4 regions of the Candidatus Endoriftia persephonae genome follow, and region 3 is predicted to be linked to each of the others. Evidence: predicted binding sites of a transcription regulator. Region 3 holds the regulator's gene; each other region holds the start of a gene.
What was found. Region 3 encodes sigma-54, which starts transcription at its own class of promoters, with help from an activator protein. Its sites were predicted from a motif close to TGGCANGNTNCNTGCTT; they were not measured.
Positions count from the first base shown of each region.

Region 1: a site for sigma-54 is predicted at 4,876-4,892, ahead of glnA (glutamate--ammonia ligase). Genes of this name have one in related genera too.
Region 2: a site for sigma-54 is predicted at 6,716-6,732, ahead of L0Y14_RS02490 (CmpA/NrtA family ABC transporter substrate-binding protein). Genes of this name have one in related genera too.
Region 4: a site for sigma-54 is predicted at 6,287-6,303, ahead of L0Y14_RS12530 (PEP-CTERM sorting domain-containing protein). Genes of this name have one in related genera too.

Region 1 covers NZ_CP090569.1:12,762-20,625, forward strand. Annotated here, with positions in the region: gene glyS (glycine--tRNA ligase subunit beta) at 1-1,195, opposite strand, end outside; gene glyQ (glycine--tRNA ligase subunit alpha) at 1,188-2,123, opposite strand; gene L0Y14_RS00055 (tRNA (5-methylaminomethyl-2-thiouridylate)-methyltransferase) at 2,252-3,295, shown strand; gene L0Y14_RS00060 (sulfurtransferase TusA family protein) at 3,283-3,537, shown strand; gene L0Y14_RS00065 (cation diffusion facilitator family transporter) at 3,530-4,681, shown strand; gene glnA (glutamate--ammonia ligase) at 5,045-6,451, shown strand; gene L0Y14_RS00075 (DUF4124 domain-containing protein) at 6,634-7,119, shown strand; gene glnL (nitrogen regulation protein NR(II)) at 7,343-7,864, shown strand, end outside.
Region 2 covers NZ_CP090569.1:509,633-517,496, forward strand. Annotated here, with positions in the region: gene L0Y14_RS02440 (N-acetylneuraminate synthase family protein) at 1-85, shown strand, start outside; gene L0Y14_RS02445 (B12-binding domain-containing radical SAM protein) at 117-1,457, shown strand; gene L0Y14_RS02450 (acyltransferase) at 1,559-2,014, shown strand; gene L0Y14_RS02455 (hypothetical protein) at 2,118-2,255, shown strand; gene L0Y14_RS02460 (hypothetical protein) at 2,221-2,373, shown strand; gene L0Y14_RS02465 (hypothetical protein) at 2,382-2,576, shown strand; gene L0Y14_RS02470 (hypothetical protein) at 2,698-3,285, shown strand; gene L0Y14_RS02475 (peroxiredoxin family protein) at 3,287-3,796, shown strand; partial or broken gene L0Y14_RS02480 (ABC transporter ATP-binding protein) at 3,998-4,726, opposite strand; gene L0Y14_RS02485 (ABC transporter permease) at 4,845-5,312, opposite strand; gene L0Y14_RS02490 (CmpA/NrtA family ABC transporter substrate-binding protein) at 5,318-6,511, opposite strand; gene L0Y14_RS02495 (ANTAR domain-containing response regulator) at 6,893-7,237, opposite strand; gene L0Y14_RS16365 (hypothetical protein) at 7,640-7,762, opposite strand; gene pseG (UDP-2,4-diacetamido-2,4,6-trideoxy-beta-L-altropyranose hydrolase) at 7,853-7,864, opposite strand, start outside.
Region 3 covers NZ_CP090569.1:3,415,621-3,423,484, forward strand. Annotated here, with positions in the region: gene L0Y14_RS15490 (calcium/sodium antiporter) at 17-982, shown strand; gene L0Y14_RS15495 (KpsF/GutQ family sugar-phosphate isomerase) at 1,031-2,029, shown strand; gene kdsC (3-deoxy-manno-octulosonate-8-phosphatase KdsC) at 2,232-2,753, shown strand; gene lptC (LPS export ABC transporter periplasmic protein LptC) at 2,760-3,323, shown strand; gene lptA (lipopolysaccharide transport periplasmic protein LptA) at 3,328-3,813, shown strand; gene lptB (LPS export ABC transporter ATP-binding protein) at 3,810-4,535, shown strand; gene L0Y14_RS15520 (RNA polymerase factor sigma-54) at 4,700-6,175, shown strand; gene hpf (ribosome hibernation promoting factor) at 6,240-6,569, shown strand; gene ptsN (PTS IIA-like nitrogen regulatory protein PtsN) at 6,587-7,057, shown strand; gene hprK (HPr(Ser) kinase/phosphatase) at 7,054-7,864, shown strand, end outside.
Region 4 covers NZ_CP090569.1:2,764,346-2,772,209, forward strand. Annotated here, with positions in the region: gene L0Y14_RS12490 (uracil-DNA glycosylase) at 1-208, opposite strand, end outside; gene L0Y14_RS12495 (response regulator) at 201-851, opposite strand; gene L0Y14_RS12500 (DUF1249 domain-containing protein) at 1,050-1,541, opposite strand; gene trxA (thioredoxin) at 1,664-2,041, opposite strand; gene adk (adenylate kinase) at 2,190-2,834, opposite strand; gene L0Y14_RS12515 (M48 family metallopeptidase) at 2,921-3,988, opposite strand; gene L0Y14_RS12520 (YjgN family protein) at 3,985-5,046, opposite strand; gene L0Y14_RS12525 (hypothetical protein) at 5,090-5,398, opposite strand; gene L0Y14_RS12530 (PEP-CTERM sorting domain-containing protein) at 5,633-6,286, opposite strand; gene L0Y14_RS12535 (multicopper oxidase domain-containing protein) at 6,842-7,864, shown strand, end outside.

The DNA of each region.
Region 1 (7,864 bases), 200 kb from region 3:
TCAGGTCGCAGCGACTCAACAGTCCGGCGCGTCTTACCCGCTCCTGATCAGCGCCAATCTGTTCGGCGATATAGATGGCCAAGTCGGCGACTCGTTCCGATTTGTCGGCCATGCTGCCGAGCTTCCGTTGGAACACCACATGCTTGAGCGATTCACGGTGATCCTCCAGCCGCTTCTTGCTATCCTGCTGCCAGAAAAACATGGCGTCGGCAAGACGCGGGCGCACCACGCGCTCGTTGCCCTCTTTGATCAGCTCGGGCTTGGGGCTATCGATATTGGCGATGGTAATGAAGTGGTTCAGCAGGCGTTGCTCGCTATCGAACAGCGGGAAATACTTCTGGTTCTTCTTCATGGTCAGAACCAGCGCTTCGTGAGGCACCTCCAGAAAGCGCTCCTCGAAGCTACCGGCAATCGGCACCGGCCACTCATTAAGAGCCGTCACCTCATCTAGCAGCGCCTCGTCCAGGTCGGCGATGCCGCCTAGGGCCTGGGCTGTCTGCACAACATGGGAGCGAATCTGCTCCTGGCGACGGGCGAAATCAGCAATCACATAGCCGGTGGTCTCCAGTTTGTCTGCGTACTCGGCCGGTGAGTTGATCTCGATCGCGGCCGGATGGTGAAAACGGTGGCCGTAGGTAAACCGGTCGGCCTCAGCTTCGAGGAGAGTGCAGGGCACCACCTCATTGCCGAGCAGGAACAGCAGCCAGTGAACAGGCCGGACAAACTGCGCCTCCGAGGCACCCCAGCGCATGCGCTTTGGGATCGGCAGACGGGCGAGGGCAGTTTCGGCGATCTCCGGTAGTAGGTTCCGGGTTGACTTGCCCGTCTCTTTTAACTGGTAGCAGAGCCATTCACCCTTGTCGCTTTTCTGACGTTGCAGCTGATCAACTGTGGTACCGACCGAACGGGCAAAGCCCTCAGCAGCCTTGGTGGGGTTGCCATCCGCATCGAAGGCGGCCTTAACGGCCGGGCCGCGTCGCTCGATGGTTCGATCTGCCTGGCGACTGGCGCAGTCGCTGATTCTGACAGCCAGACGACGTGGTGCAGCGAAGCTCTCCACCTTGCCATGGGCGAGCCCGGCACGTTTCAGTCCTGCAACAAACTCCTGGGTCAGGGCATCAGAGAGGCGCTTAAGTGCCAGCGGTGGTAGCTCCTCGGTGCCGAGTTCAAATAGCAGATCGACTCGTTCAGCCATTGGCCACCTCCGCATCGGTGTTGAGCATGGGAAAGCCCAGCTTCTCGCGGGCATCGTAGTAGGCTTTGGCAACCGCCCGCGACAACGCACGGACCTTGAGGATGTAGCTCTGGCGCTCAGTGACCGAGATGGCGTGGCGCGCGTCGAGCAGGTTGAAGGCATGGGAGGCCTTCAGTACCTGTTCGTAGGCAGGCAGTGGCAGGCCGAGCTCGATCAGTTTATTGGACGCCTTCTCACACTGATCGAAATAGCCGAAGAGAAAATCGACATCTGCATGTTCGAAGTTGTAGGCAGACTGTTCGACCTCGTTCTGGTGAAACACATCACCATAGGTGACCGGGCCATGCGGACCATGGGTCCAGACCAGATCGAAGACGCTCTCCACTCCCTGGATATACATTGCAATGCGCTCCAGGCCATAGGTGATCTCACCGGTGACCGGGCGGCAATCGAGCCCGCCAACCTGCTGAAAATAGGTGAACTGGGTCACCTCCATGCCATTCAGCCAGACCTCCCAGCCGAGACCCCAGGCACCTAGGGTAGGGGACTCCCAGTTGTCTTCAACGAAGCGGATATCATGCACCTTGGGGTCGATGCCGAGCATCTCGAGGGAACCCAGATAGAGCTCCTGGATGTTCATTGGCGAGGGTTTCATCGCCACCTGATACTGATAATAGTGCTGCAGCCGGTTGGGATTCTCACCATAGCGTCCGTCGGTGGGGCGGCGCGAAGGCTGCACGTAGGCGGCATTCCAGGGTTCGGGCCCGATTGAGCGCAGAAAGGTGGCGGTGTGGAAGGTGCCGGCGCCCATTTCCATGTCGTAGGGCTGCAGGATCACACAACCTTGCTTGGCCCAATAGGCTTGCAGGGCGAAGATCAGCCCCTGAAAGGTTGATAGATCGGGTTTGAGGTCGTCTGCCTGGTTCACGTCCAAGATCCTGTTTGATCAGAAAAAACTGAACAATTATAGCGGTCGCCCCGAGGCTTGGCTAACCGGATGCCCTGCGCCCTATGATCTCTTATAATGCGCGTTTTCTCTCATCTGCCAGGAGCACCATGACCGAGCCACGCAAAGCTGTCGCCCTGATCTCCGGCGGGCTCGACTCGCTACTCGCCGCTAAGGTGATCCAGTCCCAGGGGATCCATGTGGAGGGGATCAACTTCTTCACCGGATTCTGCGTCGAGGGCCACACCCATGCGATCCGCAAGCGCGACCAGCGCAAGCCGAAGCGCAACAATGCGCTCTGGGTGGCGGAGCAGTTGGGCATCAAGCTGCATATCGTCGACATCGTGGAGGAGTATAAGGAGGTGCTGTTCAACCCAGTGCATGGTTACGGCGCCAATCTCAATCCTTGCCTCGATTGCAAAATCTTCATGGTGAAAAAGGCGTTTGAGTGGATCCGCGCACGTGGTTTTGACTTCATCATCACCGGCGAGGTGATCGGCCAGCGGCCGATGTCGCAGCGTAAGGACACTATGCCGGTGGTGGCGGGTGAGTCGGGTGCCGAGGATCTGCTGCTACGCCCGCTCTGTGCCAAGAATTTGCCCGAGACCCTGCCGGAGCGCAAGGGCTGGGTCGATCGCGACAAGCTCTATGCATTCAGCGGCCGCAACCGCAAGCCGCAGATGGCCCTGGCCGAGTCGTTTGGCCTGACAGATTATGCGCAACCGGCTGGCGGCTGCTGCTTTCTTACCGATCAGCAGTACTCGAAAAAGTTGGCCGATCTCTGGCAGGCGCGCGGCAGCAAGCAGTATGAGATGGATGACATCATGCTGCTCAAGGTCGGTCGGCATCTGCGCCCGGCGCCGCACTTCAAGCTGATCATCGCTCGCGAAGAGGGCGAGGCGAAGTTTCTGCAGGGCTATCGAAAACAGTTCATCAGCCTCAAGACCACCAGCCACGGTGGGCCGCTGGCGCTGATCGACGGAGAGCCCAACGCGGACGAGATCGAGCTGGCGGCACGACTGGTGGCGCGTTACAGCCAGGGGCGGGATGCGGAGCTGGTCGATCTTGAGTTGACCGACCTCCAGGGCGAGACCCGCCAGCTCAGTGTCACGCCGATCAAGCCCCACGAGATCCCGCAGGAGTGGTTCATTTGAAGCTGGTAACCCTGGACGCACGGCGTCTGCTCTGCCCAATGCCGGTGATCCGGGTGCAGGATCGGGTCGAAACCCTGCAGCCGGGAACCGTGCTGGAGGTGGTCTGTACCGACCCCGGAGTGTTGAACGACATCCCCGCCTGGTGCCGGATCAACGGCCACGAGGTGGTGGAGACCCGCCAGCAGGGCGACGAATATATCGTGCGGATCCGGGTGGGTGGTGTGGAGCAGCCAGGTGGATAGTCGGGAACGGCAGCAACAGCAGCGCTATCGGGTGACCCAGCGGGCCACCCTTGTCGGCGCCGGGGTGAACCTGCTGTTGGCGGTAGTGAAGATTCTGTTTGGCGTGATCGGACACTCCCAGTCGCTGTTAGCTGATGGTCTGCATTCACTCTCCGATCTACTTTCGGATGGGCTGGTGCTGTTTGCTGCCTACCATGCCAAAGAGGCACCAGACGACGAGCATCCTTATGGCCACGGGCGCTTCGAAACGGCGGGAACTCTCGCCCTGGGATTGTTTCTGTTCCTGGTGGGTGCCGGGGTGATCTGGGATGCGGTGGAGCGGTTGTTTTCGCCAGAGGCACTGCTGGTACCCAGCATGACCACCCTGTGGGTTGCCGCCTTCTCCATCGTTGCCAACGAGGCTCTCTATTTCTATACCCAGCATCTGGCGAAGCAGATCCGCTCCGATCTGTTGCGCGCCAATGCCTGGCACCATCGCAGCGACTCGATCTCATCGGTGGTGGTGCTGGTCGGCATCGGCGGCACCCTGGTGGGGCTGCCCTATCTCGATGCCATCGCCGCGGTGCTGGTCGGCTTGATGATTTTGCACATCGGCTGGCAGCTGGTCTGGCAGTCGGTGCATGAGTTGGTCGACTCAGGTCTTGAAGAGCAGCGGGTAGAAGAGATCAAGCAGGTGATCACCTCAGTGGCCGGGGTCAAGGATGTACATATGTTACGCACCCGTAAGATGGGTGGTCACGCCTCGGCTGATGTGCATGTGCAGGTAGCCTCCTGGCTGAGTGTCTCTGAGGGACACAGGATCAGTGAAGTGGTGATGCAGCGGCTGCTTGAGTCGGTGGAGGAACTGGTGGATGTGACGGTGCACATCGATCCGGAGGATGACGAATCGACCGCTCCCTGTGGTCATCTACCATTACGCACCGAAGCGGAGCAACGTCTGCAGGCGCTATGGCAGGATCTGCCCTGTTTCGATCGACGCATGAGGCTCGTATTGCACTACATTTCCGGACGTATCGATGTGGATCTTTTCTTTCCGCTCGACTGCAGCAAGAGCGTATCGATAAGCGAGGAGTTGGCCGAGCGCTATCAGGCGCAGCTGCAAGAGGCCGAGCAGTTTGGGCGGGTACGGCTCTGGTTTGGTTAACGCACGATTTTTGTGCATGCAGGCGCGGATCCGCACAGTTTTTGTGCGTATTCTTGCGAAGAGTTACTGTTTGGTCGCGGCTAATGCGTGCAACCACTACCATTATGCGTTCGATCGCTCTATCATCTTCCGCTTGTTTATCAACAGTTTTTTGCGAATTGGCTCATACAGGAGCTGTAGCAATCAAAGGTTGATGGCACTGTTTTTGCCTAGTGAATGGCCCAGAGCGGCAGGGATCGATGGCATCCTTTCGCAGGAATTTCGTTGCTGGCGACAGGAGCCTCTGAATGAATCTGCTTCATCCAGATTCATTCAGAGGCTCTTGCAGCAGCAGATAGTCACCTAATAGATTTGGAGATAATGATGGCCTCTGAAGTCATGAAAATGATGAAAGACAACGAAGTAAAATTCGTTGATCTTCGCTTCACCGATACCCGCGGCAAGGAACAGCATGTCACTCTGCCTGCCCACGAGGTTGATGAGGAGATGTTTACCGACGGCAAGATGTTTGATGGCTCCTCCATCGCTGGCTGGAAGGGTATCAATGAGTCAGACATGATCCTGATGCCTGAGGCTGCCACTGCCGTGATGGACCCCTTCGCCGACGAGAACACCCTGATCGTACGCTGCGACATCCTCGAGCCTGCCACCATGCAGGGCTACGAGCGTGATCCCCGTTCCGTCGCCAAGCGCGCCGAGGCCTATCTGCAGTCCACCGGCATTGCCGACCAGGCTTTCTTCGGTCCCGAGCCAGAATTCTTCGTCCTCGACGACGTGCGCTGGAGTGCCGACATGAGCGGCTGCATGGTCAAGATCGACTCCGAAGAGGCGGAGTGGAACTCCGAGCGCGTCTATGAAGATGGCAACATCGGTCACCGTCCTGGCGTGAAGGGTGGTTACTTCCCGGTCCCTCCGGTTGACTCCCTGCACGACCTGCGTGGCGCCATGTGTCTGGCGATGGAAGAGATGGGGGTGCCGGTCGAGGTCCATCACCATGAGGTGGCGACTGGTGGTCAGTGTGAGATCGGCACCAAGTTCAGCACCTTGGTGGAGCGTGCTGACTGGGTGCAGATCCAGAAATACGCTACCTGGAACGTCGGTCACGCCTACGGCAAGACCGTGACCTTCATGCCCAAGCCGATCGTTGGTGACAACGGTTCCGGCATGCATGTGCACCAGTCCCTGGCGAAAGATGGCGAGAACATTTTCGCTGGTGACCAGTACGGCGGCCTCTCCGAGAGTGCGCTCTACTACATCGGCGGCATCATCAAGCATGCTCGTGCGCTGAACGCCTTCACTAATGCCTCCACCAACTCCTACAAGCGTCTGGTGCCGGGCTTCGAAGCCCCGGTAATGCTGGCCTACTCGGCCCGCAACCGCTCTGCTTCGATCCGTATCCCGTGGGTTTCCAGCCCGAAGGGTCGTCGCGTCGAGGTGCGTTTCCCCGATCCGACCGCCAACCCCTACCTGGCCTTCGCCGCCATGATGATGGCCGGCCTGGACGGCATCCAGAACAAGATCCACCCTGGCGACGCGATGGACAAGGATCTCTATGACCTGCCCGCAGAAGAGGCGGCGAATATCCCCACCGTCTGCCACAGTCTGGATCAGGCACTGGATGCACTGGATGCGGATCGTGAGTTCCTCACCGCTGGCGGCGTTTTCACCGATGATCTGATCGATGGCTACATCGAGCTGAAGATGGAAGAGGTGACTCGTCTGCGCATGACCACCCACCCGGTGGAATTCGACATGTACTACAGCCTCTAAGCAGGTATCGGCTCCCGTCAGGGAGCCTTGCCTGGTCGATTCCCGCCTAGTACAGGAATTGTGGAAAGCGCCTCCATTCGGGGGCGCTTTTTTAGTCTCTATCTGCTTGTTTTATCAACGAGTTGTGGTCTATTCTTTTGCATATGCGTACCCTTATCCTAATTCTTCTTATTGTTCTTGCCTTGCCGGCTGCAGCCAGGGATGTCTACCGCTGGGTCTCGGATGATGGAGTGATCCACTACTCCGACTTCGACGCGCCGGGGGCGGAGATGGTCACCATCAAAGGCACCCATTCAGATCAGTACAGCCCGATCGTTCAGACCAAGCTGGCGGAGTCAGAGAGCAAACAGGAGAAAGCGGAAGGCTACACCAGCTTTGAGATTGTCGAACGCGAGCAGGATGTCACGATTCGCAACAACGAGGGTGTGGTCGATGTGGGCCTGAGCCTCTCGCCGGCACTGCAGCAGGGGCACAGATTGGAGATCCTGATCGATGGTGCATTGCAGAAAGGAGGAGATGAGCTGAATCGGACTCAATTCAGGTTGATTGGCCTGAATCGCGGCACCCATACCCTTGAGGCGCATGTCGTCGATGCCGCGGGCAAGCGTTTGATCTCCGCTCAACAGATCAGCTTCCATCTGCGAAAAGCCTCTATTATCAAACCCTGACGTTCACTAGGGGTCCTCTGGCTGCACTTTTTTGGTGCGCATTATCTTGCGACGCGGACAGCCCCTGCCCTATGAAAAGGCGGGCACTCGTCGTAGCCTCAATTTTTTCAGAAACAAAGCCTTACTCAACGTCTTAAATCGTGACAGATGAGACAGTTCAGCAGACTGCACGCAGAAAAATGCCCTATGCTGCTGATTGGTTTGATTATTGCAAGCAATTAGCATGGCAGTTACACCAGACACAGAGACCATTGAGCAACGCATCGTTGAAAATCAACGTTCAGCTGTGTTGCTGTTTGACCGCGATTTCATCCTCAACTACATCAATCCCGCCGGGGAGATGTTGTTTGCGGTGAGTGCTCGCCAGCTGATCGGGCTGCGGGTCAGAGATCTGATCCGCTGCCCTGGAGCACTGGTTGAGTCACACCTCTCTCAAGTGGTGAAGAGCGGTCAGCCCTTTACCGAGCGGGAGTTGTCGTTGCCTCTCGCCGGAGGTAAAGAGGTGACGGTCGACTGCACCGTGATCCCGCTTCGCCAGGAGGGCGAGATCAAGGAGTTTCTGGTCGAGTTGCTGCAGGTTGATCGGCAATTGAGGATCAACCGTGAGGAGCAGCTGCTGTCACGCAACCAGGCCTCGCGTGCGCTGGTGCGGGGGCTCGCGCATGAGATAAAAAATCCCCTGGGCGGAGTGCGCGGTGCGGCGCAACTGCTGGAGCGGGAACTGGATGACCCTGAACTCAAGGAG
Region 2 (7,864 bases), 700 kb from region 3:
ATTTTTTGGCCACCGGGCGACCCGCACCATCGCCGCCGGTGAGTTGATCCACTGGTCTGACCGGGAGGGCAACTGGGTTGATTGAACTGCGCTGGCTGGTGGAGAGAGACGACTGAATGGCCAAGATCGACATGCTGCTGGTCTACCCCAAGGCCACCAAAGATTCACCCGTCAATCTGACGCCGCTCTCCATCCTCTATCCTGGCGCGCTGTTTGAGTCCCAGGGCAAGCGGGTCGCCTATTTTGACGCACGCTACGATCCACCGGAGCTGCTCGACGAGCTGATCGGCGAGGCGGACGAGATTGGCGTCAGTTGCTTCACTGGCTACCAGACCGGCCAAGCGGCACGCATCCTGAAACACGCCAAGCGCCTCAAGCCTGGCATCATCACCGGGGTCGGCGGCCACCATGCCCGCATCCTGCCGGAGCAGTGCCTGAGCGAGCCGTTTGTCGACAAGGTCTGGCGGGAGCGGGTCTACGGCGAACACCTCTTTCCCTACAACGAACGCACCAAACACATGTTTGCGCGCGGTGACATGCAGTATTTCACCTCGCGAGGCTGCCCCTTCCCCTGCACCTTCTGCGCCCTCACCTCGCCCTGGAAGCCGAAACCGATCGACGAACTGGAGCGGGAACTGAAGATCATTCACCACGATGTGGGCTTCGACGAGATCTCCTTCAGCGACCCGAATATCGGCTTTGGTGTCTGGAAGGATGACGAGGGCAGGAACGTGCGTATGGACCGGGTCAGACGCATCCAGGAGATAGGCCGGCTGATGCGCGACCTGGGGGTGCGCTGGGACGGCAATATACGGGCCCCCTACCTGTCGCCGGAGATGGTGGAGGCGCTGGTGGAGGCCAGTTGCTTCTCCATCGAGATCGGCTGCGAATCGGGCAACGACCACTTCCTGCGCAAGGTGATCCGCAAGGGGCATGGCGTGAAGGCGATCTGTGAGGCGGCGCAGAACGTGCGCGGCTCCGGGGTCTCGATCATGTACAGCTTTATCGCCAACATGCCGCGCGAGACCCCGGCGATGCTGCGCGATACCCTCGACCTGATCGACTGGATTGTCGATACCGATCCGGATGCGCGGGTCTCGATCTACAACTACGCTCCCTATCCCGGCTCGCCGATGTATGAGGATGCGCTGGCCGGGGTCGACGGCTATCCGCGCTTCGAGCCGCCCGCCAGCATGGAGGGGTGGGGCAGGCTGAAACTGATGCAGTCGCCGATTTACTGGATCGCCGGGCTCAACTTCCGCATGGACAACACTCGCAAGAACTTCCCTGGTGACGACTGGCGGCTGATCGAACCCTACGTCGAGCTGGCCCGCGACAAGTGGCAGCGGCGCGATGTGGCTGAGTTTCCCTGTGATGAGGTGGAGCGGCTGATCGAGGCGCAGGTGCAGAAACGGCGCGCCGGGGATGCTTTGATGTTGGCCGAGGCCGGGGTCTGAAGCCCGCCATGGAACGTCTACGTCTTTTGTGTTTCCACGGTGGATAGGCTTTTCAATTTGAGCATTGGCGAACAGCATAACTTGTGTGGCGAGGAGCAACCATGAACCTGGCTGAGTTCGGCAATCTGTTTATCCGCTTCATCCAGTTCAAGAAGAATCCCTTCCACCCGCTGGTCTGGATCAATGGTGAGCCGGAACTGGGCAAGAATGTCTCAGTGGGGGGGATGTCGGAGATCAACGCCACCGGGGCGCGGCTGGTGATCGGTGACGATTGCGACATCGCTTCCTTCGTGGCGATCAATTGTGTCGACTCTCACAAGCACTGCATCGGTATCTCAGATGAGGTGGAGCGGCGGGATATCATCATCGAAAACAATGTGTTCATCGGTTCTCACGCTGTGGTCAAGGGCGGGGCGATGATTGGCCACCACTCGGTTGTTGCCGCAGGCAGCGTAGTGGATGGGGTGACCATCCCCCCCTACTCTCTGGTCTATGGTAATCCGATGCAGGTGAAGGCCGGTTACTATCGGGAGCGGTGTCAGGGATGCCTAAAATGATATTTTCAGATGAGTGGAGGCAGGCCTGCGCCACCGGCCATCAACATAGTATCTGGTCCTGGTCAGATCTGCTCTCTCTCTATCTCGCCACTGCGCCAGACACATGCTCAACTCGAATGTGCTGGAGCTGGGTACCGGAGCGGGTGCCAATATCAGTTTGTTCCTGCAGCAGGGGCTGAGCTACTACGGTATCGAGGGGGAGTGCGATGGCGGTCGAGTGGTTGCGGGAACGTTTTCCTGAGTATGCCGAGACGATTGCCTGCGGCGATTTTACTCGTGAGATCCCCTGGCCGGGGCCCTTCGCCCTGATCGTCGATCGTGCCTCACTGATCCATAACACCACCGTCGCCATTCAATAGACCTTGGAGTGCTGTTACGATCGCCTCAGCCCGGCCGGTTCTTTCTCGGGGTCAACTGGTGCTCCACCGCCTACTCTGAATTCGACAAGGGCGAGCCGGCGGAGGACGCGCAGACAAAGCGCGGTTTTCGTTCAGGCCCTTTTTCCGGGGTGGAGTGGGTCCACTTCTCAGAGGAACTGCACTTGCAGGAGCTATTTGGTTGATTTGAGCTGCTGTTTCTGGAATATACCCGCAAGCAGCGCCTGATCGATCCGCAGGAGCATGACTTTAAGTTTGCCTCCTGGAGTCTGCTGGCGCGCAAGCCGGGATAGTTGATAACGAACGATGATGCACAAAAGAGAACTTTTTCGCTGGTTCCTATGCGTGGCACTGCTGCCCGCCAGCGGGTTTGCCAGGGTGGAGAAGACGGTTGACCCAACTACCCAACTCAGTAGTTGGAAACTGTCACAGGCGGGCCTTGAGCTGAAGCTGGTCCAGCGCCTGCCGGATCAGACTCGGGGCTTTTTTCAGGCGCGGGGCTTTTCCAAGACCATAGCGGACCAGATCGCCACCCACTGTGTGCTGCAAACTATCGCCAGAAACCGCGCCAGCGATGCCGCTGCTGGAGCGATTAGTATCGATCTCAACGAATGGCGCATCCGCCAGGGGGATAAGGTCCGGGGGCTCAAACTGAAAGAGAGCTGGGATGCGGAGTGGGGCGACGACCAGGTGAGTGCGGCCTCCCGCATCGCCTTTCGCTGGGCGACCTTCCCAACCCGGCAGACCTTTGAACCTGCCGGGGACTATAACTGGGGTATGACAAGCTTTGGGCCGCTGCCCGGAAGCCGCTTCGATCTGAAAGTGGTTTGGAGAGAGGGCGATGAGCAGAAAATCGTATGGATAGAGGCGCTCGAGTGTGCGGAAGATCGTTAAGATGAACAAAACTATCATTGGAACTTTTTTGGCGTCTCTGTTGCTGCTGTTTTGCAGCCGACTCGCTGCTGAGCAATTGCTGACGCGTCTTACAGATCAGCCGGAGGCGCCCGCTTTTGATCTGCCGGATATGGATGGTGAGGCGCACTCGCTGGCAAGTTACAGAGGGCGGCCGGTGATCGTGAATTTCTGGGCGACTTGGTGCCCACCCTGCCGTGCCGAGCTGCCGTCGATGAATCGTGGCTGGGCGAAGATCAAGGATCAGGGAATCGCGATGATCGCGATCAACGTGGGCGAGGATGAGGAGACCATCTTCAGCTTCATGGGCGACTACCCGATCGACTTCCAGGTGTTGCTCGACCAGTCGGGCCAGACTATCCAGCGCTGGCCGATCAAGGGCCTGCCCACCACCTTTGTGATTGATCCAGAGGGGCGGCTGGTCTACCGCGCCATCGGCGGCCGCGAGTGGGACGCCGATGAACTGCTCGATCTGGTGCGCAAACTGAAGTGAACATGTATAGGCCGAGCCATGCCCGACATCATGCGTGATTTCAGCGGGTTGCAAGTGACGGCCATGGGCCGCCCTATCTTTATTTAATTGCCGGATTAACAATACGGCGGTCTTTCATTTTGAGCCCCCATCAGTGGGAAACGGGCAGACATGGCCGCTGTTGCCTTCAGAGCGCTGCTATCGCGCTAATCATCAGATCCATCAGCCAGCAACGAGGCTCAGTGCAGGTTCCTCTCCATCACTTTCGTTATCGTCGTTACTGGCCGGAACGCCCGGTTGCGTATGGCGTTCGTGCAGGAACTTGACCACTTCGACGCGGTAGTGATTGTAAGTTGGGTTCTCGGCCAAGGTCAGGCGATCACGCGGGCGCGGCAGGTCGATATCGAGGATCTCGCCGATGGTGGCCGACGGGCCGTTGCTCATCATCACGATACGATCAGAGAGCAGCACCGCCTCGTCCACGTCGTGGGTGATCATGATCACAGTGTTGTTGAGCCGCGCCTGGATCTCCATCAACGAGTCCTGCATGTGGGTGCGGGTCAGGGAGTCGAGGGCGCCGAAGGGTTCATCCATCAGCAACACCTTGCGCTCCTACTTTGACTTGGTCTTCTTGAAGAGCTGATCGACCGCTAGGCACACGTTGTCGTAGACGCTGAGCCAGGGCATCAGCGAGTGGTGCTGAAATACCACGGCACGATCGGGGCCGGGTTCAGTCACCTCTTTGCCTTCCAGAATCACGCCACCCTCTGTGGCATTCAACAGACCGGCGATGATATTGAGTACGGTGGATTTACCGCAGCCCGAGTGGCCGATCAGCGAGATGAACTCGCCCTGTTTTACCTCCAGCTTGACGTCTTTCAGCACATTCAGCGGACCGTTATCGGTGGGGAAGGTGATGCTGATGTGGTCGATGTTCAGATAACTGTTCATTTCATTGCACCTTGTGCGATTCACAATCGTTGTTTATTCCGGCTTTCAATTTTCAACTTGTAGATCTGTCTTTAGCCGGGCATGTCCGGATAAAGGCAGATCTAGATTGCGGCTTGCGTTAATGAAGAACTGCGTTCTTGTCCCAGCTGGTTCTGCGTTGCAGCATCAACATGCCGCGGTCGAGCAGGAAGCCGATGAGGCCGATCACCAGTACTGCGACCATGATGCGCGCTAGCGAGTTGGAACTGCCGTTCTGGAACTCGTCCCAGACGAACTTGCCGAGGCCGGGGTTCTGCGCCAGCATCTCGGCAGCGATCAGTACCATCCAGCCGATGCCCAGGGAGAGACGCAGGCCGGTGAAGATCATCGGCATGGCGGAGGGCAGGATGATCTTGAAGGTTTTGGTGGTGGCGTTAAGACGCAGCACGCGGCTGACGTTGATCAGATCCTTGTCGACACCGTTCACGCCCACCGTAGTATTGATGATGGTCGGCCAGAGGCAGCAGAGGGTGACGGTGATCGCCGAAGTGAGAAATGACTTGGAGAATGCCGGGTCGTTGCTCACATGGACGGCAGATACCACCATGGTGACTAGTGGTAGCCAGGCGAGTGGCGATACCGGTCGGAGATCTGGCCCCAGCGCCGCATCTGAGTCAGGTACCAGACCGCATCGGAGTCGTAGGGATAGGTGGCGTTGTAGCGGAAGAAGACGTTGAAGTCGGGCACTTCGCGCTTGTCGCCCTTCTCATATTCGAAGGTGCCGGTCATGGAGTTGGCGATCACATCGTAGTCTGCACCCACGTAGTTGGACTGGGAGAGGATCTTTACCGCCTCGGGACGGTTGGCGTTGTTGTTGTCGTCGAGCCACTTGCCGGCACGGATCAGCGCCTTCACAACACGCACGGTGGTGTTGGGGTACTTCTCGGTGAACGCTTTGGTCATGCCGAAGACCTTCTCAGGGTTGTCCTTCCAGATCTCGTAGTCGGTGACAACCGGCACACCGATACCCTTGAATACTGCCTGCTGGTTCCAGGGTTCACCCACGCAGTAACCGTAGATGGTGCCTGCCTCCAGGGTGGCTGGCATCTGCGGTGGTGGAGTGACAGAAAGTAGAGCGTCGGCCTTCATGGTGCCGCTGGTATCGCCCTTGTGTGGTGCGTAGTAACCGGGGTTGATGCCACCGGCCGCCAGCCAGTAACGCAGCTCATAGTTGTGGGTGAAGACGGGGAATACCATGCCCATCTTGAAGGGCTTGCCCTCTTCCTTGAACTTGTCGACCACTGGTTTCAGCGCATCGGCTTTGATCGGGTGTACCGATTTTCCGTCGGGCTGTTTCGGTACATACGGTTTCATTTGTTTCCAGGTTTCGTTGGAGACGGTGATGCCGTTGCCATTTAGATCCATGCTGAAAGGGGTGATGATGTGCGCCTTGGTACCGAATCCGATGGTGGCGGCCAGCGGCTGACCGGCCAGCATGTGGGCACCGTCGAGCTGGCCGTCGATGGTGCCGTCGAGCAGTACCTTCCAGTTGGCCTGGGCCTCCAGGGTGACGTAGAGGCCTTCATCCTCGAAGTAGCCCTTCTCATAGGCGATGGCGAGCGGTGCCATGTCGGTCAGTTTGATGAAGCCGAACTTCAGCTCCTCTTTTTCTGGGTCGCCAATCTCTGCCCTTACCGCGGCGCTGCCTAAGATCATTCCGCCGATGACACTGGCGGTGGCCAGAGCCAGCAGGCTCTTTTTCAGAAAACCACGGCGACCGTGGTTGCCGTTGTTCGACTGTTTCATCTTGCTTGTTCCTCAGTTGCCTAAAGACAAAAAAAGGCGTCGCACCCGCCGTACCTCTATTGAGGTGTGCTTGGGTGGACGCCTTTGTCCGGAGCTGCGCGACCGTCATTGGTGCGTAGCTAAAATTTTTTTGTCAGCCCTCTATCGCCGTTGATGGAGGGTTGTAGGGTTTTCGACATAATTGTCGATATGACGCCGCTTTCATTGCAGGGGGCGTGCCAAAAACGAATAAGTCTGATCCAGCCTTTATCTAGTGGGTGTTTGTGTTCGACTGGGAAGGTCTGGTAAGCGGTTGGCCGGCGCTGACTGCTTCATGATGAAGCATTAGCGGCCTCTGATGGAGCAAAATGGGGCAGTTCAGTGAGAGGGGGTGATAGCCTGTTAGGCGAGTAGTTCTATCGAGGTGATCAGGTTGCGCGCCACATCCGCCAGCCGCTGATTGTTGCTCATCGCTGTCTTGCGCAGCAGTTGATAGGCTGTCTCTTCATCGCATCCTTTGCTTTTCATCAGCAACCCCTTTGCCCGCTCGATCAACTTGCGTTCTTCCAGGGAGGTCTTGATGCGACTCAGCTCATCCTTGAGCGACTGATGTTTGCGGAAACGGGCGATGGCCACCTCCAGTAGCGGTTTGATGCGCTTGTCAGCCAAGCCATCGACTACATAAGCACTGACGCCCGCTTCTATGGCCTGTTGGATGATGTTGCTATCGGCATCGTCGGCGAACATGAGTACCGGTCTTGGGGTGTCGCGGGAGATTCAGCGCATCTGTTCCAAGGTGACCGGGCAGGGTGAATCGAGGTCGATGATGATCACATCAGGCTTCAACTCAGCTACTCGGCGACTGAGGTTTTGCTGCTGTGGAGAGCGGCGATTATCTCGTGTCCATCTTTGCCCAATGTCTGCTTGAGGATCGTTGAGCGTCCCTTGTTCTCATCGACAAGTAGAATTCTAAGGTTTGTTTCTGTGGACATGTGACTGGAAACTGCTGTCTGTGGTTTGCTGACCTGTCCGCTAAATAAGCAATTGTCGGACCAACTGCAAGGTAATTGTGGGCGGGGAGTCTGTTGTTGTGCCGGACGTTGCTGTGAGGTGGCACTCTTGAGATGAATGCCGAAAGTGAAAGCTGTGCTACAGGTTGCTTCCTGTATCGAGCATAAGTGCTGCCACCCGCTGGGCGCCCAGCCCATCGACAATCTTGAAGGCCCGTTGTGACATGGCGCTGAGGCTCTCGGCTGTTTGTGTGGTGATCATCCTGCGCAGCGCCTCGGCATCGTCTGTGGTGATTATTTGTGCTGCCCCGGTTTGAGCCAGGGTCTCGGCATTGGCTTGTTGATCTTCTGACTACACGACGAT
Region 3 (7,864 bases):
AATACTATAGAAACAGATGCTGCTCGACCTTACCGCCATCTTCATCGGCCTTGCCATCCTCGTCTGGGGCGCCGACCGGTTCGTCTCAGGCGCAGCTGCCCTCGCCAGCAACCTGGGCGTCGCCCCCATGCTGATCGGCCTGACCATCGTCGGCTTCGGCACCTCCGCCCCGGAGATCATCGTCTCCGCCGTCTCCACCCTGGATGGCAACCCGGGCCTCGCCATCGGCAACGCACTCGGCTCCAATATCGCCAACATCGGACTGATCCTCGGCGTCACCGCACTGATTGTGCCGCTCACCGTCCACTCCGGCGTACTCAGGCGCGAATACCCGGTGCTGCTGGCGGTCAGCCTACTGTCGTTCCTACTGATGCTCGACGGCGAGCTGAGCCAGTTTGATGGCATGATCCTGCTGGGCGGACTGGTGTTGCTGCTTGCCTGGATGATCCACACCGCCAGGACCGGCTCCGCCAGTGATCCGATGGTGGGCGAGTTCGACGCCGAAATCCCTCACGACATGCCCACTAAGATGGCGCTGCTGTGGCTCGCGCTGGGGCTGATGGCACTCCTAATCAGTTCACGCATGCTGGTGTGGGGGGCGGTCAACATCGCCACCGCCTTCGGTATCAGCGACCTGGTGATCGGCCTCACCATCGTCGCCCTGGGCACCAGCCTGCCGGAACTGGCAGCCAGCATCACCAGTGCCCTCAAGGGCGAAGACGACCTGGCCATCGGCAACGTGGTCGGCTCCAACCTCTACAACCTGCTGGCGGTACTCTGCCTGCCCGGCCTACTCGCCCCCGGCCCGTTTGACCCGGCCGCCCTGACCCGCGATCAGCCGATGATGCTCGGCCTGACCGTGGCGCTGTTCGCCCTGGGCTACAGCTTTGGCAAGAACGGCCGACTCACCCGCTTCGAAGGCTTGCTGTTGGTGGCGGCATTTGTCGGCTATCAACTCTTCATATTTAATGGCCTGCGATAAACCCTTCCCGACCGGCAGACAGCAGAACGATTTCCAACAGGATCAGGTATGCGAGACAATCGACCGCTCCCCCGCGAGGATGCAGAAAAGCTGCGCCAGCTGGCCTTGGCAGTGATCGAGACCGAGGCCGACGCAGTGACCGCACTGGCCGGGCGCATCGACACCGCCTTCGAGCGCGCCTGCACCTTCATCCTCGACTGCCGTGGCCGGGTAGTGGTGACTGGCATGGGCAAATCGGGGCACATCGGCAGCAAGATCGCCGCCACCCTTGCTAGCACCGGCAGCCCCGCCTTCTTCGTCCACCCCGGCGAGGCGAGCCACGGCGACCTCGGCATGATCACCCCACAGGACGTAGTGCTGGCCCTCTCTAACTCCGGCGAGACCGGCGAACTGCTCACCATCCTGCCACTGATCAAACGCCTCGGCGCACCGCTAATCGCGATGACCGGCAACCCCAGCTCGACCCTGGCACGGGAGGCGAACGTACACCTCGATGTCGGCGTCGACAAAGAGGCCTGCCCGCTCGGCCTGGCGCCTACCGCCAGCACCACCGTGGCGCTGGTAATGGGTGACGCCCTCGCAGTCGCGCTGCTTGAGACACGCGGCTTCACCGCCGAGGATTTCGCCCTGTCGCACCCCGGCGGCAGCCTGGGGCGACGCCTGCTGTTGCACGTTGGCGATATCATGCACCGCGACCAGGCGATCCCGAAGGTGGCCGCCAACGCCAGCCTGCAGCAGGCGCTGATCGAGATGTCAGAGAAGGGGCTTGGCATGACCGCCGTAGTGGATGCCGAGCAACGGCTGATTGGCATCTTCACCGACGGCGATCTGCGACGCACCCTGAACAGACCGCTGAACATCCGCGATACACTGGTGTCGGAGGTGATGACCCCGCACGGTGCCACCGTGCCGGCCGAGATGCTGGCAGCAGAGGCACTGCAGATCATGGATGAGAAGAAAATCAACGGTTTTTTTGTGGTCGACGCTGCCGCGCGACTGATCGGCGCATTCAACATGCACGACCTGCTACGAGCCGGCGTCGTTTAGGGTGCCTCCGGATGAATCTGAGCGAGCAGGATTGTGAGGCTAAATTTTCCGCTGCAAGGCAGAAATTGCAGATAATAGCTGGTCTATTGCCAAGATTCTGCCCCGCAAGGAACGCCCTTGGGGTACAACGCAGCAGCGGGGAACTTGGACCACAAGGCTGCCGCCCATGATTCAGTCAGCGGCTCCCTGAAGGAGAAAACAGGTGCAAGACATTCAGGAAAAGGCGCGCAGGATCAGACTGGTCATCTTCGATGTAGACGGAGTGCTCACCGATGGCAGCCTGTTCCTCGGTGACGACGGCCAGGAGTATAAAGCCTTCAACTCCCGCGACGGCCACGGCATCAAGATGCTGCAGCAGAGCGGCATCGAGATAGGCATCATCACCGGACGCAGCTCCGAGGTGGTGCGCCTGCGAATGCAAAGCCTGGGCATCAAACATGTCTACCAGGGCCAGCTCGACAAGCGCCCCGCCTACCAGGAGCTGCGTGATAAACTCGGCCTCAGCGATGCCGAGATCGCCTATGTCGGAGATGATGTGGTGGATCTGCCGATCATGCGCCTGGTAGGGCTGGCAATCGCGGTCAACGACGCCCACCCGTTTGTCACTCAACACGCCCACTGGCTGACCCCGCATGCCGGCGGTCGCGGCGCGGCACGGGATGTCTGCGAACTGCTGATGGATGCCCAGGGGCATCTACAGCGTGTCCTGCAGAGCTATCTCTGACGTCTTGTGAAATATCCACTGCTCACCAGCCTGCTACTGATCGTCGCACTCGCCGGTTTTGGCTGGTGGCTAAGCAACATCGGCGAACAGGAGAGCCGCCCGGAACAGGCCGAACTCCACTACCCCGACTACTACGCCAGCGATCTGGTCTCTGTCAGATACGACCAGGATGGCCTGCCACAGCATCGTCTGAAAAGCGCAGCGATGCGCCACTTCGCCGATGATGACACTACCGAACTCGAGCACCCCATATTCTGGCAATACGCAGCCGGCGCAGCGCCGTGGAGAGTCACCGCAACCAGCGCCACCCTCTACGGCGATAACAACAAGATCTTCATGCCCGGCGAGGTACAGATCGATCGCGCTGCGGGCAACGGCAAACGCCCCTACCAGATCACTACCAGCGACCTGTGGGCCCATCCCGACAGCGGCTATGTCAGCACCAAACAGCGGGTACAGATTACCAGCCAGGGCGACTGGCTGCGTGGTGTCGGGCTACAAGGGCAACTTCTGGAACCGGTTAAGATCAAGCTACTCTCCGAGGTACGTGGCTATCATGAAATCGATTAACAGCGTGTCACTTCTGCTTCTGCTACTCCTGCTACCGTTGCAGGCCAGGGCACTGAGCGGTGACCGGGAGCAACCGATCTATCTTGAGGCCGACAGCGTGGAAATCGACGAGGCCAGCGGCGTCAGCGTCTACATCGGCAACGTGGTGGTCAGCCAGGGCAGCATGCGTCTGGAGGCCGACAAGATGTGGATCCACCGCCGCCAGGGTGAAACCGAAAAAATCGTCGCCGTCGGCAAGCCGGTGCGCTTCCGCCAGCAGATGGACAAGAGCCACGAAGAGGCCCGCGGCCACGCCCTAAAGATCACCTACTTCATCAAGAAAGATGAGATCTACCTGTTTGACGAAGCAGTACTGCAGCAGGGCAAGGATGAGTTCAGCAGCGACCGCATCACCTACCTGCGCAGCCGCAGCCTGGTCAAGGCCGGCACCAGCGCACAGGGCAAACAGCGGGTCCGGGTGGTGATCGAATCACAAAAGCACGACCAATGACACGCCTCTACGCCGAAAACCTGGCCAAACAGTACCGTGGCCGGCGCGTGGTCGATGATATCTCCCTGGAGGTCGCCAGTGGCGAGGTGGTTGGACTGCTTGGGCCAAACGGTGCTGGCAAGACCACCAGCTTCTACATGATCGTCGGCCTGGTGCCCGCCGACGGTGGGAGTGTTCGCATTAACGGAAAGGATCTCACCGACCTGCCGATGCACACCCGCGCCCGCCTCGGCATCAGTTACCTCGCCCAGGAGCCCTCAGTGTTCCGCCGTCTCTCGGTAGAGGAGAACATCCTTGCCATCCTCGAGAGCCGCAAGGAACTGTCGCGTAGCGCACGCAACAAGCGCTGCGACCAACTGCTGCAGGAGTTCGGCATCACCCACCTGCGCAACAGCCAGGCGATGAGCCTCTCCGGCGGCGAGCGTCGCCGCCTGGAGATCGCCCGCGCGCTCTCCATCAAACCCCGCTTCGTGCTGCTCGACGAGCCCTTCGCCGGCATCGACCCGCTCGCCGTCATCGACATAAAAGCGGTGATCAACCACCTCAAGGAGCGTGATATCGGGGTGCTCATCACCGACCACAATGTGCGCGAAACCCTCGACATCTGCAACCGCGCCTACATCATCAACAACGGCAAGGTGCTCGAAGAGGGCACCCCGGAGGCGATCCTTGAGCACCCCGAGGTGCGCGCCGTCTATCTCGGCGAAAACTTCACCATGTAGCATGGCGCAGGGCCGACCGCACCTCCTTTGCCGGGCCGGTTTACAAATACATGACCCACGGCAACTCTCGATCAAGCCGAGGTTCCACCTACGATTGCTTTTGACTAAAATGAAACCGAAAAGGCACATAAATTGCGTACGAGAACCAACTTGACCATGGATAGATGAAGCAGACACTTCAGCTTCGACTCGGCCAACACCTCACCATGACGCCTCAGCTGCAGCAGGCGATCCGTCTGCTACAGCTCTCCGCGCTCGATCTCAATCAGGAGATACAGGAGGCCCTCGACACCAACCCGATGCTGGAAGCCGAAGAGGAGTTTGAGCAAACCGCCACAGAGCGCAAGGAGAATCCCAGCAGCGAAAGCGCGCAGCAAACTCCGGCGGATGGCAACGACATCAACAACGAACGGGAGGTCAAGACCGACAGCCCCGAGATGCCCGAGGATCTCCCGGTCGACACCGAGTGGAGCGATGTCTACGACAGCTACTCGCCACCAGCTCCCGCCGGCGGCGAGGGCAGCGATACCGACTTCCTCAGCCAGCGCAGCAAATCTGATTCACTGCAGGACCACCTGCTGTGGCAACTCAACCTGACCCGCCTCTGCCCCTCGGACCAGGCGATCGCGCTGACCATCATCGACAGCATCAGCCCCGACGGCTATCTGCAGGCCAGCATCGAGGAGATCCACTCCACGGTCGATCTGGAGGAGGTGACCCTAGAGGATGTGGAGGCAGTGCTGCACCGCGTTCAGGCCTTCGACCCCCCCGGTATCGCCGCCCGCGGCCCGCAGGAGTGCTTGCTGATCCAGCTCGATCAGCTGCCCCCGGAGACTGCCTATCTGGAGCAGGCGATCCAGCTGTGTAGCACACATTTTAAGCTGCTGGCGGCCCAGGACCAGGCGCAGATCAAGCGCAAGATGAAGATCGATGACCATGAATTGTCGGCGATCAACCAGCTGATCCGCTCACTCCACCCGCGCCCCGGCACCCTGATTGCCGATACCGAGCCGGAGTATGTCATCCCAGAGGTGTTTGTCACCAAGCGCAACAACAGCTGGCATGTGGAGCTCAACCCGGAGACCATGCCACGCCTGCGGGTCAACGCCGAATACGCCAAACTGATCCGCCGCGCCGATCAGAGCGACGACAATACCTTCCTGAAGAACCACCTGCAGGAGGCGCGCTGGTTCCTGAAGAGCCTGCTGAGCCGCAACGAAACCATCCTGCGGGTCGCCAGCAAGATCGTCGAATACCAGCAGGCCTTTTTTGAACATGGCGAGGAGGCGATGAAACCGCTGGTGCTGCGCGACATCGCCGAAGCCCTGGAGATGCACGAATCGACCATCTCCCGGGTTACCACCCAGAAATATATGCACACGCCCCGCGGCACCCTGGAGTTCAAATATTTCTTCTCCAGCCATGTCAGTACCAGTGTCGGCGGCGAGTGCTCGGCTACCGCAATACGTGCCATCATTAAGAAACTGGTTGCCGCCGAAACACCCAACAAGCCGCTCAGCGACAACAAGATTGCCACGATACTCAGCGAGCAGGGTATCAATGTCGCCCGCCGCACTGTGGCCAAATACCGCGAATCGATGGGCATACCCCCATCGAATGAGCGAAAGCGTCTGGTGTGACAACCAGACAAATAAGAGGATGCTCCGCATCTCCGGCGCATCCCTCCCGAAACAGGAGTTAATTATGCAAATCAACCTGACCGGTCACCATATCGATATCACCGATTCGATGCGTAACTATGTTGACAGCAAGTTTGAGCGCTTGGAGCGCCATTTCGACAACGTCACCAATGTGCATGTGATCCTCAGCGTAGAGAAACTCAGGCAGAAAGCGGAAGCCACCCTCCACCTCAACGGCGGCAACGTGTTTGCCGACTCGGTCCAAGAGGACATGTACGCGGCCATCGACGCACTGATCGACAAGCTCGACCGACAGGTCATCAAGCATAAAGAGAAGCTGCAAAGCCATCGTGGCAATAACATCAACAAGTACGCTGACGCAGAGCAGCCCTGAACAGGGACAAGGCCAAGATGTTTCCCGAAGGGTTCATCGACCCACAGCGTATCCTGTGCGGCGTCGAAATCAGCAGTAAAAAACGCAGCCTGGAGATGCTTGGCGGGCTATTCGCCGCCACCGATTCCGGGCTTAGCCAGGACATGGTGTTCGATGCCCTGCTACAACGGGAGCGCCTTGGCAGCACGGGGCTGGGGCGGGGCATCGCCCTCCCCCACGCCCGCATGGCACAGATCAAGCGAGCGGTCGGTGCCTTCATCCAGACCACCCAGGGGGTCGACTTCGACGCCATCGACAACCAGCCGGTCGACCTCGCCTTCGCCATGCTGGTACCCGAGGAAGCCACCGAGGAGCATCTACAGCTACTGTCGAAGCTCGCCAGCCTGTTCGGAGATAAGACATTCTGCGATCGTCTGCGCCAGTGCCGCAGCCCAGACGAGGTGATCGAGCTGATCCAGCAGCCAAGCCCCGAACCCAGCCAGCAATGACACCCGCCACCACCATCCGCGAACTGTTCGCCCAGCTGAGTGCGGAACTCAATCTCACCTGGTACAGCGATGGTGAGGAACGGGCCATCCAGGCAGAGGGCGACGCCCCCCTGGTGGGGCCGCTCAACCTGGCCCGCCCACAGCCGATCCAGGTGATCGGCCCGCCTGAGCGTCATCTGCTCGAGTCCCTCGGCAGCAAGGGCTACCGCCACTACCTTGAACTGCTGTTTGCCAGCCGCCCGGCTGCCCTGATCTTTACCGACGGCTTAGTCCCCACCGACGCCTGCCGCACCCTCGCCGCCGACAGCAACACCCCAATCATCTATACAAGCGAACCCGACGCCCAGGTTATCCAGCGCCTACTGGCGCATCTCCAGCCGTCTTTCCAGCAGGCCCAGCCCTCCCATGCCGAGCCCAAAAACATCCATGGCGTGTTCATCGAGGTGCTGGGTAAAGGGGTGCTGCTCAGCGGCGATGCCTCAATCGGCAAGAGCGAACTGGCGCTGGCGCTGATCTCTCGCGGACATCGCTTGATCGCCGACGATATCACCGAGTTCACTCGCATCAACGCCCACACCCTGCAGGGACGCTGCCCACCGGTGCTGCAGGATTTTCTCGAGGTACGCGGACTGGGACTGCTCAACGTTCGCGCCATGTTTGGCAACAGCGCGGTGAAGCCGGTCAAAAACCTCCACTTGATCATCGATCTGCAGCAGATGAATGAACAGGAACTCTCACACCTGGACCGACTCGAAGGCAGCCATTCAACCCAGCGCCTACTCGGCGTCGAAATTCCACAGACTACCC
Region 4 (7,864 bases), 650 kb from region 3:
AGAGCAGGATGCCGGCGTGATCTCCGGTGAACGGGCGTCCGCTCGCGTTCGCCCCATGCATGCCCGGCGCCAGCCCCACCAGCAGCAGGCGAGCGGCAGGATCACCAAACGGCGCCACCGGACGACAGTGGTAATCAGGGTGGTCCTGGCGGGTCTGATCGAGGAACGCCGCCAGCCGGTCACAACGGCGGCAGTGCAGATCAAACACTGTCGACCTTGTCGCTGAGAATGCCGTGGCGATAGGCGAGCCGCGTCAGTTCCACATCGTTGCGCACATCGAGCTTCTCATAGATACGCTGGCGGTAGGTGCTGACAGTCTTGGGGCTGAGGCTGAGACCATCGGAGATCTCCTGGTTGCGTTGCCCCTCCAGGATCATCAGCATCACCTGGGTCTCGCGGGAGGAGAGGCCTTGGAAGGGAGTGGCGGAGTGGCGCTTCCAATCGGTGAGGATATGTTTTCTTGCGACATCGGAGGAGACAAAGGGCTGACCACGGAACACGCTGCGGATCGCTTGGATCATCTCATCTGCCGGGCAGCCTTTGGTCAGATAACCCATTGCGCCCACCTCGTTAAGACGAGCAGGGAAGGGCTCGTTATCCAGCATGGTCAACGCCACCACCTTCAAATCGGGAGCAATTCTCAGCAGTCGGCGAGTCGCCTCGATGCCACCAATGCCAGGCATGTTCACATCCATCAGCACCACATCGGGCCGATCCTGCTGCACCATCTGGATCGCCGCTTCACCACTGCCCGCCTCGCCCACCACACTGATGTCAGGCACCTGCGTCAAGATACTCTTGACGCCGGTACGCACCAGTTCGTGATCGTCAACCAACAACACTCTGATCATCTGATTCCTCGCTGTTCAGAGGTATCGCCCACACTGCTTGATATCGGCCTGCACGCAACTGACAGGCGCACATCGTCCCCAGCCTGGGGGGGGGTGCAAACTATTCCGCCGAAGAAGAGACCATTGAGTTTACAAGGGTGGCTTAGATTGAACAACGGAACCGCTCCCGAAGGCTTGTGGGCTGCAAAGCAGATCACATCAGGAGACCACCCAACGCTCTCGGCTGGATGCGTACTCAGGCCCACCGGCGCCAAAGCCATGCCCCTGGATGACACAGAACGCCAGCCATTTGGAGAGGAACAGGTTCAACTTCCAACGCTGCTCCAGGGTCGGGTTATCGCCCCACTTTTTCAAGGGTAAGGCCGACTGGCGCAGGTCGACGATATCGACCTGTTTGGAGTCGTGATAGACACGCAGATTGGCGTCCGGATCAGGGTAGTGGCCACCGGCATGGGGAAAAAAGTAGGTAAGGTGGAGCAAGCTGGTGTAGGGGGTCTGTTCGAGCACCTCCAGATGGAGATCCATACCATGATCGAGACAGGAGAGGGCCCGCCCCTGCATCAACCGAAGTTCTGGCGCAAGCCGCAGCAACAGCCGGTAGTTCTCCTCACTCAGATCGAGCAGCGCGCCCACATTCGGCCTGCCATTCAGCAGGCTCTTTAGACTCCACGGGTAACAGGGGGCTCGCATCGCGTCGGTCCAGACCTCTCAATTCAACACAGGAGGCCATGATACAGCCACTTGCCCCTGCTGCGGACACAAAAAAACCCCGACAGGCCCTAACACCGCCGGGGTCTTTTCGGAATGACCGCTCAGGCGCCCTGGCCGCCCTTCTGCTCTGCTTCGATCTGCGCCCGCACCTCGTCCATATCGAGTTCACTGGCCTTGTCCAGCAGATCACGGAAGCCCGACTCCGGCAACGCACCCGCCTGGGAGAAGATGATGATGTTCTCACGGAAGATCATCAGAGTCGGGATCGAGCGCACCTGGAAGTGCATCGCCAGTTCCTGCTCGTCTTCGGTATTCACCTTGGCGAAGACCATATTCGGATTGTCTTCGGCAACCTTTTCATAGGTCGGGGCGAAGGAGCGACAGGGACCACACCAGGGCGCCCAGAAATCGATGATCACGAAATCGTTATTGGTGATGGTCTCTTCGAACGTGTCCTTGGTGAGTTCTACGACAGCCACAGCATGCCCCTTAACAATTTAGTAAAAAGTTGGCGGATTCTATCAGAATATTCTAATAAGTTCATCCAGCAAATTGCCCGAATTCCCTCAACTGAATGCCATAAAAAAGCCGGGCTTAGCCCGGCTTTTCAGCATTCTTCAGTGAAGATCAACCCAGTCCGCTGAAGATCTGGTCGCGGATCTCGTCCACCCCGCCAACACCGTTGATCTTGATGTATTTGCAACTACCGGCATCTGCCTCTTTGGTGTAGAAGGCGATCAGCGGCTCGGTCTGGTCATGGTAGACCTTGAGACGCGCCTTTACGGTCTCTTCCTGATCATCATCGCGCTGAATCAGATCCTCACCGGTCTCGTCATCCTTGCCCTCCACCTTGGGCGGATTGAAGGTGACGTGGTAGGTGCGACCGGAGGCGAGATGCACCCGACGACCGGACATGCGCTTGATGATCTCCTCATCGGGCACATCGATCTCCACCACCGCGTCGATCGGCACACCAGCCTCTTTCAGCGCTTCTGCCTGGGGAATGGTGCGGGGGAATCCATCGAACAGGTAGCCGTTGGCGCAATCGTCCTGGGCAATGCGCTCTTTCACCATGCCCATGATGATATCGTCAGAGACCAGACCACCCTCATCCATGATCTTCTTCGCCGCCTTGCCCAGGTCGGTGCCCTGTTTAACGTGAGCACGCAACATGTCACCAGTGGAGATCTGGGGAATGCTGTACTTCTCTTTGATGTAGTTTGCCTGGGTACCCTTGCCCGCACCGGGGCCGCCCAACAGAATCACGCGCATGTTCATCACTCCTTAATCTGGTGTAACACTCTTTTCATACCACTCGAGTCTGACACACTATGGCGCAAGCGGACTATTCGAGGCTATCAATGGGCGGATATAGCGACCTTATGCGTCACATCACTAGCCTTTCCCTGCCCCCAATGAGCGATCATCTCGATCCGCTCCTGGGTCATCGGGTGAGTGGAGAGATAGCTCAGCGCTCCACTCTCCTCCCCCCCATGACTCTCCCCAAGGCGTTGGAGCATCCGACCCAGGTGTTGCCGATCCAACCCGGCGCGCTGCATCAGCAAGACCGCATAGCGGTCCGCCTCGCTCTCGAACTCGCGAGAGTAGTGACTCTCGACCAGCAGCACCGGCAGTGCCGCCAACAGTGCCCCACTGGAGGCAGCATCCCCCACAAATAGAGTGGTCAGCAGCACCAGCAGCGAATCCTGCAGCACATGGCGGACCCCGTGGCGATACACCAGATGCCCGATCTCATGGGCAAACACCCCCATCACTTCTGCATCCGCCTGTGCCAGCTCAATCAGCTCATCGGTCACCACCACGATGCCCGAGGGCAGCGCGAAGGCGTTGGCGCCGACCGTGCCGCCAGCTCGGAACTGCAGCTGCAACGGCGTCGCGGCATCGGCCTCCCGAACCATCCGCTGAAACAGTTGCCGATAGTGCTGCTGTTCTGTCTCTGGCAGCTTAGAGGGTTCCAGCCAACGCTTGTCGAGCAGCGCCAGCACCTCCTCTCCCAGGATCAGGTCAAGCTGGAGCGGCGTGGCAAATGCGAGGTAACGTGACGCCAGCGGCACTCCCTGGGAGATCATCAACCAACCAAGCCCAAGTGCCAGAGACACGGCCAGAATCACATAGCGGTAGCGGCTCTCCAGATGGTGCAACCAGCGCCCCTCCCCTGTCCTATCAGTCAGCGCCTCCAGTTGCAGCATGAAGTCATGATTGGCCACTTCAAGTTTGCCGCCCTCGGGCAGAAAGATCCCCTGAGGCGCACTCCCCAGCTGAGGGGTGATACGCAGTTCCGAGGTCGGCCAGAAGCACTCGCCGGTGGCATACTCGATCCACAGGTCACGGCCATTCAGTGAGACACGAACCCGCCGTGCCTGTGACTGGCGACCATCGAAATAGAGCGCCTCGGTGGTGATCAAAGGCCAAGATCCACATCAAACACATCGCCAACCCCCTCACCCGTGGCGGCCACCTGCTCTGCCTGATCGGCGAGAAAACCATCCAGGTCTTCCTGCGGAATAAACTGCAGCGTCTCCGCCCGGTAGCGGGCCATGCGGATCTTTGCCCAAGGGATCAGCAGACCCAGCGAGAGGATGATGGCCAGCGCATTGGTCAGCAACAACACAATCAACTTGCGTGCCTGCATATAGCTCTCAAAACGATGGCCGTTAAGGTCGGTATGGTTCCAGATTAGGTTGGCGATGCGCGCCTTGATGAAACCATATACCAACAGAGAGCCAACCAGGATTGGCAGCAGGCCCAGCAGGCTGCCACGCATCGCGACCGGCGGCTCACCGGCTGGCTGTGCCGACATCGTCATCACGCTTTCGAATAACCGGCTGCTGAGCACGCCACCCAGGAAAAACACCCCCAGCAACAGCAGTCCGGCCAGTAGATAGGTTTTATAGAACCTACCAAGCGGTGCCTCCATCGCAAATGCGCTCGCTCCATAGCGACTCTGGCCGAGGATGAAACGGCTGCGCCGCTGATCAAAAAAGGGATAGAGCAGACCCAGACTGAGCGGCAGCAGAATCGGCAGGCCGATAAACACTTTGATCGCCTTGGAGTAGTTCTGCTCGAAGCCAAAGCGGATGTTGCGATAGGCCGAGTTGTGTGCACGAAACGCCAGTGCCTTGTTGACGATCCAGGGCATCGCAATCAGAAACAGCAGCGAGGCAAGCAAATCAAACGGTGGTGCGATCAAGGTCAGGCCAAGATAGAGGATAAAAAAACCGACTGCGATCAGGCGCCCTTTGAGGATCATCATCGGCTCGGCCAGATAGTCGAAGGTCGCTCCCGCAAGCCGGGTATTGGCATAGAAATAACGCTGGGTACGCACCTTCGCCCACGCTGAATAGACGCCCAGGGTGAGGATCGTCAGCACCAGATTGACGATCCAGATACGAAAAAACTCTCCGAATCGACCGGTAAATTCAAACGGAAGTAAAGAGGATGACTGCAAATCCTTTGTTTCCATGTCAGGTGACTCTTTTGCTTTCTCCCTGTCTATAAAAATGCCTCTATTTCTTCTCCACCATCCGATCCAGTTTCGGCCGAGGGGAATCCGCCAGCCACTGATCAAGATGCGCCCCCTGCTCATCCACCCACATGGTGTAATCGAGACCGGGACAGACATCCGGATACTGCTCATGGATCGCCTGGCAAAGCTCCCACGCCTGCTGGTTGCGCTGGAACAGCGCATTGTGCTGCGACACCTGACGCAACTGCTCCTTCACTTCCCGCCTGGTAGAGCGAATCTCCATCACCAGAAAAACCAGGATAACGACGAAAACCAGCAACGCCGAAAGTGTCGCAAAATCAAAAGACATGACTATTTTTCCTTGGGATATCAGAGCGGCATACACTAACCGATCAATTCCAGGGTGAGAACCTCAAGCACCAACCAACCACGAAAAGTGGGGCCGATTGGCCCCACTTTCCACATGCCACCTGACCCCCAGCCGCAGACAGAGGCCAGTAGAATGGCTGTTATTTTTCCGACAGATTCAACATCAAAGTGTTGAGCCGCCTTGCCCCTATGTCAAACACTCTGCTTGACCCGTTCAGCTGGACTTTTTACGGAAGCCAAACAGACCACCCACCAAACCGATGCCGAGCAGAGTCAAGCTGCCAGGCTCCGGCACAGAGGCGTTCTCGGTCACCAAGTGAACATTGCTGACAGCGACTGTAGATTCGAGACCGCCATCACTCGGAAGGTTTGAGACAAGCTGAAACTCCATGCCAAGCAGGGTCACGCTTGCATCAAGACCTGAGAGATCCCAACTGACGCTGCCAGCATCCGTCCAATTGACGGAAAAATCATCAATCAGAGCACCTGTGTCCCCATTGAAGACGAATGCATAAAACTCATCATCATTGCCCGCAGGCTCAGAAAAAGAGAAGTCAAAGTCCAAGCTCAACAGACCAGTGGGAACATCGATACCAGGATCACCCATAAGAGGGTCGTTCGAAAGCAAGGTGATGCTGAAAGCTGGATTCTCCTCCATCAGAGCCGAGCCACCATCAACCGCCACGGATACGGTTGGGTCAGCATAAAAATCGTTCAGATCAAGTGGGATAACCGCGGCCTGAACGGAGAAGGCCGCCATGGCTAAAGAGCAGAAGGCTAAAGTAAGTTTAGTAATTTTAGTGATTTTTCTCATTTTTTTCGATCCCCATGCTTGATTTTTTTCATGATTGAAGTAGCGATGGGCCACGAGCATACTTCGTGCCAATTTTGTTTTTTGCCTTGACTTCAAATACTTACAACACCCCCCCAAAACCATACAAAAACTATGTAAATTTCACCGACACCACAAACATTCTTATTCAGGCACCTTGCTACGAGGCACGGCAAATACCTCTATTAGGCTGGACAACCACACAAATAGCAGGAATCCAAGTCCCGATCGGTGGGAAAAAAAACCCATATACAGGCCATTTCGCAAGGAGAAATCAAACAAATCGCAGGCTCCGCTCCGTCATTTATTGTAAAAATTTCCGACAATTGTCAATGCCATCCCGTTACGGTATAAACGCAAACGCGAACGCCGCACGGGGTAGTAATTATTGCCAGGAACGGGTTCACAGATTCCAATTGAACGACCTCAGAGTTTCCACAAAAAGATCTCGAATTTTACTTAGGTTGGGGTATCTGTGCTGGTCGATGGGAACCTAAAGCATCCATCTTGGCAGCGGCGCCCGCACCGCTATTGGCCTTGCGTCAATACTTCGTTACTTATGCAACACATATAGGAAAGGGGAAAACAACAATGAAAAAGCGAATGCTCGCACTTAGCCTCGCAATGACGATGCCGCTCTTTAGTGGCCAGGCATCGGCGCAGGTCCGTCACCTCTACCTGGCGGCAACCGATGGCTACCACCACCTGCCCGACCACAACGTCTATGGCATCACTCCCGCCACGCTGGCGACCGCCCCCTACCGGAAGGTCTACATGCGCGGCTTCTGCGACGATGTCGACGGCACCCAGGCTGTCCCCGGATGCGCCAACATGCCCGCGCCGATCATTGATGTCACCCAGGGTGACGATGTCTTCGTCCACCTGCGCAACATCGGCAACGCCAACCCCTACGCGCCGGCCGACCCCCACACCATCCACCTGCATGGCATGGAGCTGACCACCCAGAACGACGGCTTCAACGAAACAGCGTTTGAGGTTCCCGACACCCCCGGACAGAACACCGCCGTCTACTACTTCAAGGCGCAGAAGCCCGGCACCTACATGTGGCACTGCCATGTCGAGGCCTCCGAGCATATCACCCTAGGCATGTATGGGGCGATGGTCATTCGTCCACGCCGCGCCACCTTCAACTCGGTCTACGGCGGCAACTATCTCGACCGCTTCGACAAAGAGTATCTGATGGTCCTCACCGATGTGGACACCCGTAGCCGCGACTTCATCCAGCTGGCCGCCGCGCCCGCCGGTAGCCCGGCAGAGGCCGAGCTGCTGCGCCGCTTTGACAAGAACAGCAATGGCACCCTTGAGCCTGAAGAGCAGTATAACTTTACCGACTTCAAGGCCAACTGGTGGATGGTCAATGGCCGCGCCTTCCCCGACACCCTGCTGCCTGTCACCCCTGCCGCAACAACCGCCGCCTGTAACAACGGCACCGGGCGTTCGCTGGTGGTCAGCGACACGGGTGACTTCGAAGGGTGTAACCCGCCGGCCTCCGGCCCGCTCTCCGGCTTCCTGACCGGCAGCAACAACGCCACCAGCTACGCCGCCCTGGTCGACGCCAACTACAACGACAACGTGCTGATGCGTCTCATCAAC